One region of the Streptomyces sp. XY431 genome, then DNA from elsewhere that is predicted to be linked to it. Evidence: riboswitches for the same ligand, from Rfam matches in the RefSeq annotation. Region 1 holds a riboswitch; the other holds the start of a gene.
What was found. Region 1 has a riboswitch for FMN ahead of ADK60_RS36875 (riboflavin synthase). Riboswitches for the same ligand answer to the same signal wherever they lie in the genome.
Positions count from the first base shown of each region.

Region 2: linked by a shared signal. The riboswitch ahead of ribB (3,4-dihydroxy-2-butanone-4-phosphate synthase) and the one ahead of ADK60_RS36875 (riboflavin synthase) in region 1 are both predicted to bind FMN.

Region 1 is NZ_LGDO01000506.1:25,088-31,195, reverse strand. It holds gene ADK60_RS36905 (alkaline phosphatase family protein) at 1-182, shown strand, start outside; gene ADK60_RS36900 (HIT family protein) at 228-641, opposite strand; gene ADK60_RS36895 (YegP family protein) at 791-988, shown strand; gene ADK60_RS36890 (MSMEG_1061 family FMN-dependent PPOX-type flavoprotein) at 1,086-1,781, opposite strand; gene ADK60_RS44200 (antibiotic biosynthesis monooxygenase family protein) at 1,910-2,215, shown strand; gene ADK60_RS36880 (SCO4226 family nickel-binding protein) at 2,256-2,504, opposite strand; FMN riboswitch at 2,765-2,892, shown strand; gene ADK60_RS36875 (riboflavin synthase) at 3,114-3,791, shown strand; gene ADK60_RS36870 (nicotinamide mononucleotide transporter family protein) at 3,788-4,432, shown strand; gene ADK60_RS36865 (bifunctional 3,4-dihydroxy-2-butanone-4-phosphate synthase/GTP cyclohydrolase II) at 4,429-5,730, shown strand; gene ribH (6,7-dimethyl-8-ribityllumazine synthase) at 5,817-6,108, shown strand, end outside.
Region 2 is NZ_LGDO01000009.1:1,172-7,279, forward strand. It holds gene ADK60_RS02010 (ribonuclease FAU-1 family protein) at 90-665, opposite strand; FMN riboswitch at 1,158-1,288, shown strand; partial or broken gene ribB (3,4-dihydroxy-2-butanone-4-phosphate synthase) at 1,436-2,107, shown strand; gene ADK60_RS02020 (phosphopantetheine-binding protein) at 2,369-2,611, shown strand; gene ADK60_RS02025 (ATP-grasp domain-containing protein) at 2,615-3,868, shown strand; gene ADK60_RS02030 (MFS transporter) at 3,983-5,254, shown strand; gene ADK60_RS02035 (isocitrate lyase/phosphoenolpyruvate mutase family protein) at 5,264-6,108, shown strand, end outside.

The sequences.
Region 1 (6,108 bases):
GGGTGCTCGCGGTCTGGGACGGCGGCACGCCCGTCGAGGTGAAGAGCTGCACCGCCGACACCAACGGCCGCCAGCGGCTGGACCTGGCCGTCCCGGCGGGCGCGAGCCGGCTGCGGCTGCGCTTCCGGTACACCGGCAGCAACAACTGGTACTGGGTGCTCGACAACGTCCGGGTCGGCTGAGCCGGTCGGGCCGGACCGCCTCCCGGGCCCGGGCGGCGGTCGGGCTCAGGGGGCGAGCGCGGCGCGCAGCCGCTCGGCGACCAGCGCCGCGTCCGCCTCGTCCGGGTACGCCCGGCGCGGCCAGAAGAAGCCGCGCAGCCCGTCCTTCGGGTTGCGCGGCACCACATGGACGTGCAGGTGCGGCACCGACTGGCTGATCCGGTTGTTCGCCGCGACGAAGCTCCCCGCCGCCCCCAGCCCGAGCTCCACCGCCGCCGCCACCCGCTGCACCCGCAGGAAGAACGGGCCCACCGCCGCCGGCGGCAGGTCCGCCAGGGTGGGGTGGTGGTCGCGGGGGACCACCAGCACATGGCCGGGGAAGAGCGGCCGGCGGTCCAGGAAGGCCACCGCCACCCCGTCGTCCAGCACCCGGTGCGCGGGCTCCGTACCGGCGACCACCGCGCAGAACACGCAGTCCATCCGTCCATTCAACCGGCCCCGGGCCGCCCCGGCACGCGCTCCCGCCCGGCTCACCCGTCCGGACCCCGAGCGGGTGCGGGCCGGCGGCGGCCGGGCGCACCGTGCAGGTGGGGCGCGCGGCGCGTCCCGTCGACGAGGAGGTGGCCCGGATGGCGGGCAAGTTCGAGGTGTACGAGGACGCCGGCGGCAAGTACCGGTTCCGGCTCAAGGCGGGCAACGGCGAGATCGTCGCCACCGGCCAGGGCTACGCGAGCAAGGACGCCGCCCACAAGGGCGTGGAGGCCGTCCAACGGGCGGCGAGCGGCGCGAGCGTGGTGGACGTCGCCAAGTCCGGGGCCGCGGCCTGACCCCGGCGGTCCGTGCGGGGCCGGCCCGGGGCGGCACGAGCACCCCGGCCGGCCCCGCACCGCCGTTCTGCTCCAGTGGCCGGGCAGGCCCCCGCCGCTACTCGTAGCGGTAGAGCAGTGCCTCCCGCTCGTTCTGCTCGATCGCCTCGACGGTCAGCTCGGGGTCCGCCAGGTGCGAGAGCGTGACCTCGGCCGAACTCGGCTGGGCGTCCTTGGCGAGCCAGTTCTCCGGCTTCCACGCCGAGGCGCGCAGGAACGCCTTCGGGCAGTGCGCGAAGACCTCCTCGACGGCGACCACGATCGCGCTGCGCGGCGGCTTGCCGACCGCCGTCAGCTGCTCCAGCAGCCGGGGGTCGGTGGAGACGCAGGCTCGTCCGTTGACCCGCAGGGTGGTGTCCCGGCCCGGCACGACGAACAGCAGCCCGATCCGGCCGGTCCCGACGATGTTGTGGAGGGTGTCCAGCCGCTTGTTGCCGGTCGCGTCCGGGATCGCCAGGGTGAACTCGTCGAGCACCGACACGAGTCCGGCCGGGCCGCCGCGCGGGGACACGTCGCAGCGTCCCTCGGCGTCCACGCTGGCCAGGAGGACCAGCGAGGAGCAGGCGATCAGCTGCCGGGCGACCTCGTGGATGCGGTCCACCTGCTTGCGGCTGGCGTGGTCACTGGGCTGCTCGTAGATCTCCCGCAGCCCGGCCGCGTCACGGACGGAGGTGGCGGCGAGCGCCTCGAACAGGCCGGAGGGCCGATCCGGCCCGGGGGTTGACGGAACAACGGACTCCGGTGTGCTGGTCATACCGATCAAGGTAGCCGAGCCTGTGCGGGGGCGGCCGTTCGCCGTCGGGAAATCCCGCCCGAACCCCTCGCCACCAGCGTTTTCCCGTCGATAATGGGGCCAGGACGCTTTCGGGGCAGGTGGTCGCCGTGATCATCAGAATCTGGGCCGGGCAGGTCATGACCGGGCACATCGAGGAGTTCTGCGAGGTGCTGACCAGCAAGGTGCTCCCACAACTCGGCCGCACCGACGGCTGCCTCGGCGGGGAGCTGTTGCGCTCCGTCACCGAGGGCGGGCACCGGGTGCTCGTGGTCAGCCGCTGGCGCGACGAGGCGGCGCTGCTCGGCTACGCGGGGCCGATGTGGCGGATCCGGCCGGTCTGGTCGGAGGGCGAACTGCGCTACCTGGCCCACCCGCCGGAGGTCACCCACTTCACGCCGGTCCCCGCGCCCTGATCCGCCGCGGCCCGGACGATCCGGACGCCGCCGGTCGTGCTCAGACGATCAGCGGAACGGGGTGCACCTCGTCCGCCGGATGCCCGGCGCGCTCGTGGATCCGCTGCACGGCCTCCTTCGACGGAGCCTCGGACAGGCAGTAGACGTGGCCGGACTCCGGATCGGCCCAGGCCTGCTCGAAGGTCACGCCCTCGTCGGCCTGGATCGCCAGGTCCGCCTGGTGCGCCATCCGGAACTGCTCCTCGGTGATGCCGGCCATCCCGTGGTGGACGTCCATGAACTTGGCCATAGCTCCCGCACCTCCCGCGGTCGCCCGCGACGGCGCGTGCCGCCGCCCCGGTACCACCAGCCTGCGCCCGACGCACCCCGGGCCGCCACCGGACGCGCCTTGGGTCGCCACCGGACGCGCCCCGGGCAGGCAGCACAGCCCCGGCCGACGGCCCCGCGCCGTCCATTCCCCGGCGCCGAGTGAAAGAGACCACAGTGGACACCTCTCCCTGGCTCCGCGCGGATCATGGCAGAATGACGGCAGAAGTAGCAGTGACGTTCAGCGCACTCCGGGGTCGGTGAAAATCCGAACCGGCGGTTACAGTCCGCGACCCGTCCGCAGCCAGCGGCCGGTTGACCAGGTGAAATTCCTGGACCGACGGTTAAAGTCCGGATGGGAGGCGTGCGCGGCGGACGAGTGAGCAGGGCCCGTGGTCCCCCGGTGGACTGCGGGAGGCGGTGTGCGGCGACGGACGGGGTTCCCCCTCGTTCCGGCGCCCGGTTCGGCGGCAGCCCGGCGACGGGTCCCGTTGCCGTCCGGCGGTCCGCGTACCCCCGTGCCCACACCTGTCCGTGTCCTTCTCCCGTGCCACACCCCGGAGTCCGCGCCCCAAGCGCGAGGAGAACCCGGGTGTTCACCGGCATCATCGAAGAGCTCGGCGAGGTCGTGTCGATCGAGGAGATCGGCGACTCCTCGCGAATCCGTCTGCGCGGCCCGGTGGTCTGCGAGGGCGCGCGGCACGGCGACTCCATCGCGGTCAACGGCGTCTGCCTGACCGTCGTCGACACTCCCGAGGAACTCGCGGCCGGCACCGGCGAGTTCAGCGCCGATGTGATGGCCGAGACGCTCCACCGTTCCAGCCTGGGCGAGTTGAAGCCCGGCGGACGGGTCAACCTGGAGCGCGCCATGGCGCTCGGCGCCCGGCTCGGCGGACATCTGGTGCAGGGTCATGTCGACGCCACCGGGCGGCTGTTGAGCCGCGAGCCGGGGGAGCGCGACGCGGCCGGCGAACTCCGCTGGGAGGTGCTGCGGTTCTCGCTGCCCGACTCCGTCTCGCGCTACCTGGTCGAGAAGGGCTCGATCACCGTCGACGGCGTCAGCCTCACCGTGGTCGAGGCCGCCCGCGACAGCTTCACCGTCAGCCTCATCCCGGCCACCCTCGCGCTGACCACCCTCGGCACCAGGGCCGTCGGCGAGAGCGTCAACCTGGAGGTCGACGTCCTCGCCAAGTACGTCGAGCGGCTGCTGGAGGCCCGCACCCTCCCGTCCCTGCCCGCAACGGACGGCACTCCGGGGGAGGAACGGTGAACTGGCTCAACGGCACCGTCCACCTGCTCGGCCAGGACGTCTACCGCTCCGACATCATCGGCAACCTGCTCGGCCTCACCGCGCTCGCCCTCGGCTGGCAGCGGTCCCGGCTGACCTGGCCGGTCCAGCTGCTCTCCGGCCTGGTCCTGATCGGCGCCTACTGGAGCGCCCACCTCAGCGGCGGCGTCGGCAAGCAGATCGTGGTGATCACGGCCGCCGTGTGGGGCTGGACCAGGTGGCAGCGCGGCGCGCGGGGCGAGGGCGACGTCGCCGTGCGCTTCGCCACCGGCCGCGAGCGCGCCGTGCTGATCGGCGGCACCGCGCTCGGCACCCTGGCGGTCGGCTCGCTCTTCACCGCCGTCCCGCAACTGTCCTGGGACGCCTGGCCGGACGCCTACATCTTCGTCGGCACCCTGGCCGCGATGGTCGCCCAGGCCCGCGGCTGGGTCGAGTTCTGGTTCGCCTGGATCGCCGTCGACCTGGTCGGCGTGCCGCTCGCCTTCGACAACGGCCTGGTCTTCTCCGGCTTCACCTACTCCGTGTACTTCGTCCTGGTCCTGCTCGGCCTGCGCGCCTGGTGGCTCCGCGGCCGCACCGCACACCCCGTGACCGACCCCGTCCTCCAGGGAGCCTCCGCATGACCGAGAACCCCACCACGCGTCCGGCCGAGCACCCCACCACGAGTCCGGCCGGGGACCCCGCCGGCGAGTTCGTCCTCGACCCGGTCGAGCGGGCCGTCGCCGACATCGCGCTCGGCCGCGCCGTGATCGTCGTCGACGACGAGGACCGCGAGAACGAGGGCGACATCGTCTTCGCCGCCTCCGCCGCCACCCCCGAGCTGATGGCCTTCACCGTCCGCTACAGCTCCGGCGTGATCTGCGCCCCGATGACCGGCGCCGAGCTGGACCGGCTCAAGCTCCCGCCGATGACCCAGGTCAACGAGGACCGCAAGGGCACTGCCTACGCCGTCTCGGTGGATGCCAGGGACGGTGTCGACACCGGCATCTCGGCCGCCGACCGGGCCCGCACCGTGCGCCTGCTCGCCTCGCCCGGCACCGGCCCCGGCGACCTCGCCCGGCCGGGGCACGTCTTCCCGCTGCGCGCCGTCGAGGGCGGCGTGCTGGTCCGCCCCGGCCACACCGAGGCCGCGGTCGACCTGGCCCGGCTGGCCGGCCTGCCGCCGGCCGGCGCGATCGCCGAGGTCGTCAACGACGACGGCACCATGGCCCGGCTGCCCGAACTGGTGGCCTTCGCCCGCGAGCACAACCTGGCGATCATCTCGATCGAGGACCTCATCGCCTACCGCCGCCGCACCGAGCTGCACGTCGACCGGGCCGCCGTCACCGCCCTGCCGACCGCGTACGGCGAGTTCACCGCCGTCGGCTACCGGGGCACCCTCGACGGCGTCGAGCACATCGCGCTGGTCGCCGGCGGACTGGCCGAGGACGGCCGGCTCCCCGACGGCGAGGACGTCCTGGTCCGGGTCCACTCCGAGTGCCTGACCGGCGACGTGCTCGGCTCGCTGCGCTGCGACTGCGGCCCCCAGCTCCAGGCCTCGCTGCGGCGGGTCGCCGAGGCCGGCCGGGGCGTGGTGCTCTACCTGCGCGGCCACGAGGGCCGGGGCATCGGCCTGGCGCACAAGCTGCGCGCCTACGAGCTCCAGGAGCGCGGCCGGGACACCGTCGACGCCAACCTCGACCTGGGCCTGCCCGCGGACGCCCGGGACTACAGCATCGGCGCCCAGATGCTCGGCGACCTCGGCGTCCGCTCGCTGACGCTGCTGACCAACAACCCGGACAAGCTCACCGCGCTCACCGAGCACGGGCTCAAGGTCAAGGGCCGCGAGCCGGTGGAGATCCCGGCCGGTGCGCACAACGCGCGCTACCTGCGGACCAAGCGCGACCGGATGGGCCACGACCTGCCCGGCCTCGACGGCTGACCCGGCCGCACCGACACCCCTCCCGCACCGACACCCCCTCCCGTACTGATCCGCACCGCAACCCGAACCACCGAAAGGCACCGCACATGAGCGGCCACGGAGCCCCCGAGCTGACCATCGACAACGCCGCCGACCTCAAGGTCGCCGTGATCGCCGCCCAGTGGCACGAGAAGGTGATGAACGGCCTGCTCGACGGCGCCCACCGCGCCCTCAAGGAGCTGGGCGTCGCCGAGCCGACCGTCCTGCGCGTCCCCGGCACCTTCGAGCTGCCGGTGGCCGCCAAGCGCCTCGCCGACCGCGGCTACGACGCCGTGATCGCCCTCGGCGTGGTCGTCCGCGGCGGCACCCCGCACTTCGACTACGTCTGCCAGGCCGCCA
Region 2 (6,108 bases), on a different contig from region 1:
TGGCGCCGCGCTGTCGCGCTGTCGGGGCACGGGTGGCGCCCCGACGGGCCCGGGCGGTCGGGTGGACCGTCGGACGGCGGGGGGTCGGCTCAGGCCGGGGGAGGGGGAGCGGTCCACTGCGCGGCGGGTCGCCAGTGCGTCCAGCGCTCGGCCCACCAGGTGTCGCCGCGGTCGATCCGGGCGGCGAGCCCGGCGGCCTCGGCGCGGACGGCGGCGGCCTGTTCGGGGGTGAAGCCGCCGCTGCGGGCGCGCTCCTCGAAGGCCTCGACGTCCTTCCAGCGGTACGGGCCGCCGTCGGCCGGGAGCCAGAGGTCGAGTTCGTGGTCGAGGGTGTCGACACCCTCGGCGGTGATCCGGTACGGGTCCTGGAAGTTGACGTACCAGCCGGAGAGTTCGTCGGTCGCCGGGTCGCGGAAGGCCCAGACGGCGTAGGCCTCGCCGGGGCGCTGCAGCTGCAGGACGCCGGGGCTGCGCCAGCGGTCGGCGACGGTGCTCCAGCCGTGCGGGCCCCAGCTGAACTCGCCCTCGCCGAAGGAGAGCCGGGTGTCGTGGGCCAGGTACACGGCGAGCAGGTCGGGTTCGTGGGCGACGACCCGGACGGGGTAGCTCAGCCAGACCCGTCCGTCGAGGATCTCCCGGTGCAGGACGACCTGCCCGGGCGTCAACGGTCCGGCTGCGAGGCGTGGTTCGGGGTCGGCCGTGGGGTCGGACTCGGCCGCGCGGCCGGCTGCGGGAAGGGCTGCGCCGAGGCCGGTTGCGGGCCCGGCGGTGCCTCGGCCGGATTCGTCACCGGCGGACACGGCGGAGCGCCTCGGACCCCTCGAAGGATCGTGCATGAACGTCTTGCCCCCGTTTCGCAATGCCGCCCCCGGAACGCGGGCAGCGAGACTCCGGCCCCCGCCGGAGTGCCGCACGCCTGCCCCTCGGACCCCTTCCCCCGTGGTTCGACGCAGGTCGAACGGGGGTCGCTACTCATGGGTAGGCATCGGCGGTCCGGATCTTAGGCACGCTCGGAGGGCATTGGCAATGCCCGCCGAACGGCGGGTGCGCCGACCCCCCGACGGACGGTGTGATGCAGCCCACGGCTCCACCGGTTCACCGACGTCTTGTCAAGATCGCGGCAAGTGTGCGAGGTTGACGAGCGTTGTTCAAGACGTTTGCGCACTCCGGGGTCGGTGAAATTCCGAACCGGCGGTTACAGTCCGCGACCCGTCCGCCGCCAGCGGCCGGTTGACCAGGTGAAATTCCTGGACCGACGGTTAAAGTCCGGAAGGGAGGAAGTGCGCGGCGAGCAGGTTTTTCCGATGGCCGGGGGGATTTCCCGTCGGCCCGTCGGTCGCGGGCCGCTTCCGCCGGAATGCGGTCGAAGGCCGTCCCTGCACGCCCGGCTCCATCAGCCCCGGAAGTCCGCGCCCCGAGCGCGAGGAGAGTTCCGATGGGCCACACCACGGGCACGACCACCGCCGACGCGAGCTCGTACGCGGCCGGTGACACCGAGCAGCCGTTCGACTCCGTCGAGTACGCGGTCGCGGAGATCGCGGCCGGCCGGGCGGTCGTCGTCGTCGACGACGAGAGCCGTGAGAACGAGGGCGACCTCCTCTTTGCCGCCGAGCTGGCCACCACCGAGCTGGTCGCCTTCGCCATGACCGAATGCCGCGGACTGCTCTGCGCCCCGATGACCGGGGCGGACCTGGACCGGCTGGAACTGGACCAGATGGTCCGCGAGAACACCGAGCACCACCGCACCGCCTTCACCGTCTCGGTCGACGCCGCGGCCGGCATCAGCACCGGCATCTCGGCGGCCGACCGGGCGCTCACCCTGCGCCTGCTGGCCGAGCCGGGCACCCGCCCGGCCGAGCTGGTGCGCCCGGGCCACGTCTTTCCGCTGCGGGCCGTCGACGGCGGCGTGCCGGCGCGCCCCGGCCACACCGAGGCCGGGGTGGACCTGTGCCGTCTGGCCGGCCTGCGTCCGGCGGCGGCCATCTGCGAGATCGCGATGGCCGACGGCGCGATGGCCCGGCTGCCGGAGCTGCGCGAGTTCGCCCGCCGGCACGGCCTGGCGCTGATCTCCATCGCCGACCTGATCGAGTACCTGCGCACCGCGGACGGTGCGGCCGGTGCGGCGGTCCCGGCCGGGGCGGCGCGGACGGCGGTCGCGGCGGTCGCCGGCTGATCCCGCCGGGAGACCGGCCGCAGGGGGGGCGGTTCCGCCGGGAATTCCATTTCCGGGGCGGTGCCGTGATTCGCCCTGCCCGCAGGAATTCCGGCACCGGCTCCGGTTCACCGACTGTTTTCCCGGAATTGACAGTTCCGCAATCCTGCTCCAATAATCGATTCACGGATGCACGCCGATGGGGAGAGGCCTGGTATGTCCGACATCAGCACCACGGAAAAACTCAGAAATATTTGGGAAGAAGTCCTCGGTACACCGGTCGACGACCTGGACGCCGATTTCTTCGACCTCGGCGGGGATTCCCTGCTGGCCCTCGCGATTTCCACCCGGGCCATCGAGTCCGGTCTGGACATGCCCCGGTCGGCGGTGCTGCGCCGCAGCACCCTCCGACAGCTCGCCGAGGCCGTCGAGGACCCCCGACTCTTCGATCGCGCCTGAGCGATGGCCATCGTCGTCGTCCACGACCAGGGCTCGGCCTCGCCGCGCGAGGTGATCGCCCTGGGGCGAACGGCTCCGGTGCTGGTCGCCCTGGCCGACTCCGACCACGCCCGGCAGGTCGGCCCGCTGTTCGAGGAGAACTGCGCGGGCGTCGTCACGCTGGCCGAGGGTGACGAGGCGGTCGTCGCCCGGCTGCGCGAGTACGGGGCCGCGGGCATCCTGACGTTCAGCGAACGGATGCTCGCCGACACCGCCCGGCTCGCCGGACTGCTCGGCCTGCCGTTCAACACCCCGGAGACCGTACGGGTGTTGACCGACAAGGCGGCACAGCGCCGGCGGCTGCGGGAGGCCGGGGTGGACAGTGTGCGCAGCGCGCTGCTCACCGACGCCGAAGGCTGGCACGCCGCGCTGACCGAGGTGGGCCTGCCCGCCGTGGTCAAGCCGGTCCGCGGGGAGGGGAGCCGCAACACCGTCCTGGTGACGGATCCGGAGCACGGCGCCGCCGTGGTCGAGGAGTTCCTGCGCGCCGAACCGGCCCTGGTGGTCGAGGAGTTCCTGCGGGGCGCGGACTGCGCGCCGTTCGGGGACTACGTGTCGGTGGAGAGTGCCGTCACCCCCGGCGGGATCCGCCACTTCGCCGTGACCGGCAAGCTGCCGCTGGCACCGCCGTTCCGGGAGTCGGGGCAGTTCTGGCCCTCGCAGCTGGCCCCCGGGCCGGAGGCCGAGGTGGTCGGGCTGGCCGACCGGGCGCTCCGGGCGCTCGGGGTCACGCACGGTCTGGTGCACACCGAGATCAAGCTGACGGCCGCCGGCCCCCGGCTGATCGAGGTCAACGGCCGCCTCGGCGGCGACCAGACCGATCTGGCCGCACGCTCCCTCGGGCTCGATCTCGTCGCGCTGGCGGGCGAGTTGGCGCTCGGGCGCGATGTCGAGCTGAATCCGGCCCGCCCGGAGCGGGTGCACTTCCAGTACTACACCCCCGGCCCCACCGCGGGCGGCCGGCTGACCCGGGTCGACGGCCAGGCCGCCGTCCGGGCACTGCCCGGGGTCGACTCGTACCGGCTCTCGGTACGGCCCGGCACCGAGCTGGCCGCCGGGACCGGCACCACCCTGCTCGACATGCTGTGCGGCTCGGCCGCCGACCACCGGGGCATGACCGCGCTGGTGGAGCAGGCGGTCGCCCTGCTGGCGTACGAGTTCGTCGTCGACGGCCGGCCCGTGACGCGCACGGCCCGGGACCTGCTCGACCACGTCTGAGGCGTGCCGTCCGCGGGCGCCGCGGCGGACCCTTGACGCCGCATCGGACCGCCGGGATCCGAAAGACACGACCCCGGCGCGACCACCTCCGTGAACCACCCCCCTGGATGACTCATGCCTACCATCGGCTCGGCCGCCGCCGGGTTCCTGAAGGAACTCGTCCCGGCGCCCGGGGCCGAGCGCCGCATGGGTGTGCTCACGCTCACCCAGTCGCTCGGCACCGGCCTCTTCCTGACCTCCAGTGCCATCTTCTTCACCAGGACCGTCGGGCTGTCCGCCGAGAGCGTCTCGGTGGCCATGTCGGCGGCCGGACTGTGCGGGTTCCTCGCCACCGTCCCCGGCGGGCGGGTCGCCGACCGGTTCGGTGCGCGCCGGCCGCTGGCGGCCAGCTACGGTCTGCTCGCGGTGCTGTTCGTCGGCTACGCCTTCGTCGAGGGCGTGCCCGCGTTCACGGCCGTGGCCTGCGCGATCGCGGTGTGTGAGACTGTCGGCAGCCCGCTGCGCGCGGCTCTGACCCACGCCCTGTTCGGCTCCGCCCGCTCCGCGGGTGTCCGGGCGAGGATGCGCAGCCTGTTCAATCTCGGCTTCACGGCCGGCGCCGGTCTGGCCGGGGCCGCCCTGGCGACGGATTCGCGGATCGCCTTCCTGCTGGTGATCGCGGTCAATGTGGCGCTCCAACTGCTGTGTGCCATCATGGCGTTGGGCCTGCGGCCGGACGGCCCCGAGGTGGTCCCGGCCACCGCGGGGCGCTCCTGGGAGGCCTTCCGGGACCGCCGGTTCCTGCTGGCCACCGCGCTCTCCGGGATCCTGGAGCTGTTCCAGCCGGTGCTCGCGGTGGGCGTGCCGCTGTGGATCGTCAACCGCACCAGCGCCCCGGGCGCCCTGGTGGCGGCCCTGACGGTGGTCAACACCGTTCTGGTGGTGCTGCTCCAGGTCGCCGCGGGCAAGGGCTCGGACACCGTGTCGGGCTCCGGCCGCCTGCTGCTGCGGGCGGGCCTGCTGATGGCGCTGGCCTGCTGCCTGTTCGCCGGATCCGGCGCCGCCGACACCTCGCTGGCCGTCGTCCTGCTGTTCGCCGGCACGGTCCTGATGACCCTGGGCGAACTCGCCCAGTCCGCCGGCGGCTGGGGGCTGTCCTTCACCCTGCCGCCCGAGGGCCGGATGGGCGAGTACCAGGGCGTGTTCGGGCTCGGCCGGGGACTCCAGCAGTTCTTCGGGCCCGCGCTGGTGGTCATGCTCCCGCTCGGCATGGGCGCCGCGGGCTGGCTGCTGCTGGCCGGAGTGTTCGTGGTCTGCGGCCTGATCGCCCTGTGGGCCTTCGTCCGGGACGCCCCGCCGGCCGGCGTGTCCGACGAACCGTCAAATGAACCATCACCCCAGTCGTAGGAGCACCACGTGAGTCCCACCCCCCACAGCTACCCCTCGTTCCGCAGTGTCCTCGCGGACCACCCGCTCGTCCGGATCGCCGGCGCGCACTCGGCGCTCGGCGGCGTCATCGCCGAGCAGGTCGGCTTCCAGGCCGTCTGGGCCTCCAGCTTCGAGATCTCCGCCGCCCGCTGCCTGCCCGACGCCAGTCTGCTCAGCATGAGCGAGTACCTGGACGCGGCCGCGCACATCCAGAAGGCGCTCTCCGTCCCGGTGGTCGCCGACTGCGACACCGGCTTCGGCAACAGCATGAACGTGGCGTACATGGTGGCCGAGTACGAGCAGGCCGGCATCACCGCCGTGTGCATGGAGGACAAGATCTTCCCGAAGATGAACAGCTTCGCCGCGGCCGACCACAGCCTGCTCGACGTGAACGCCTTCGCCCACAAGATCGAGACGGCCAAGAAGTCCCAGCGCAGCGAGGACTTCTTCGTCATCGCCCGCACCGAGGCGATGATCAGCGGGCTGGGCGTCGACGAGGCGCTCAAGCGCTGCGCGGTCTACGCCGACGCCGGCGCCGACGCCGTCCTGGTCCACTCCAAGCAGGCCACCAAGGACGAGGTGCTCTCCTTCCTCGACCAGTGGGACGACCGGCTGCCGGTCGTCGTGGTGCCCACCACCTACCCCGACTGGCACGCCGACGAGGCCCGCGCGGCCGGCGTCTCCGCCGTCATCTACGCCAACCAGGGCCTGCGCGCCACCATCACCTCCCTGCGGTCCGCCCTCGGCTCGATCTACGAGACCGGGCACTCGGCCCACCTGGAGGACAGCATCGCCGGGGTCAAGGACGTCTTCGCGCTCCAGCGCCTGGACCA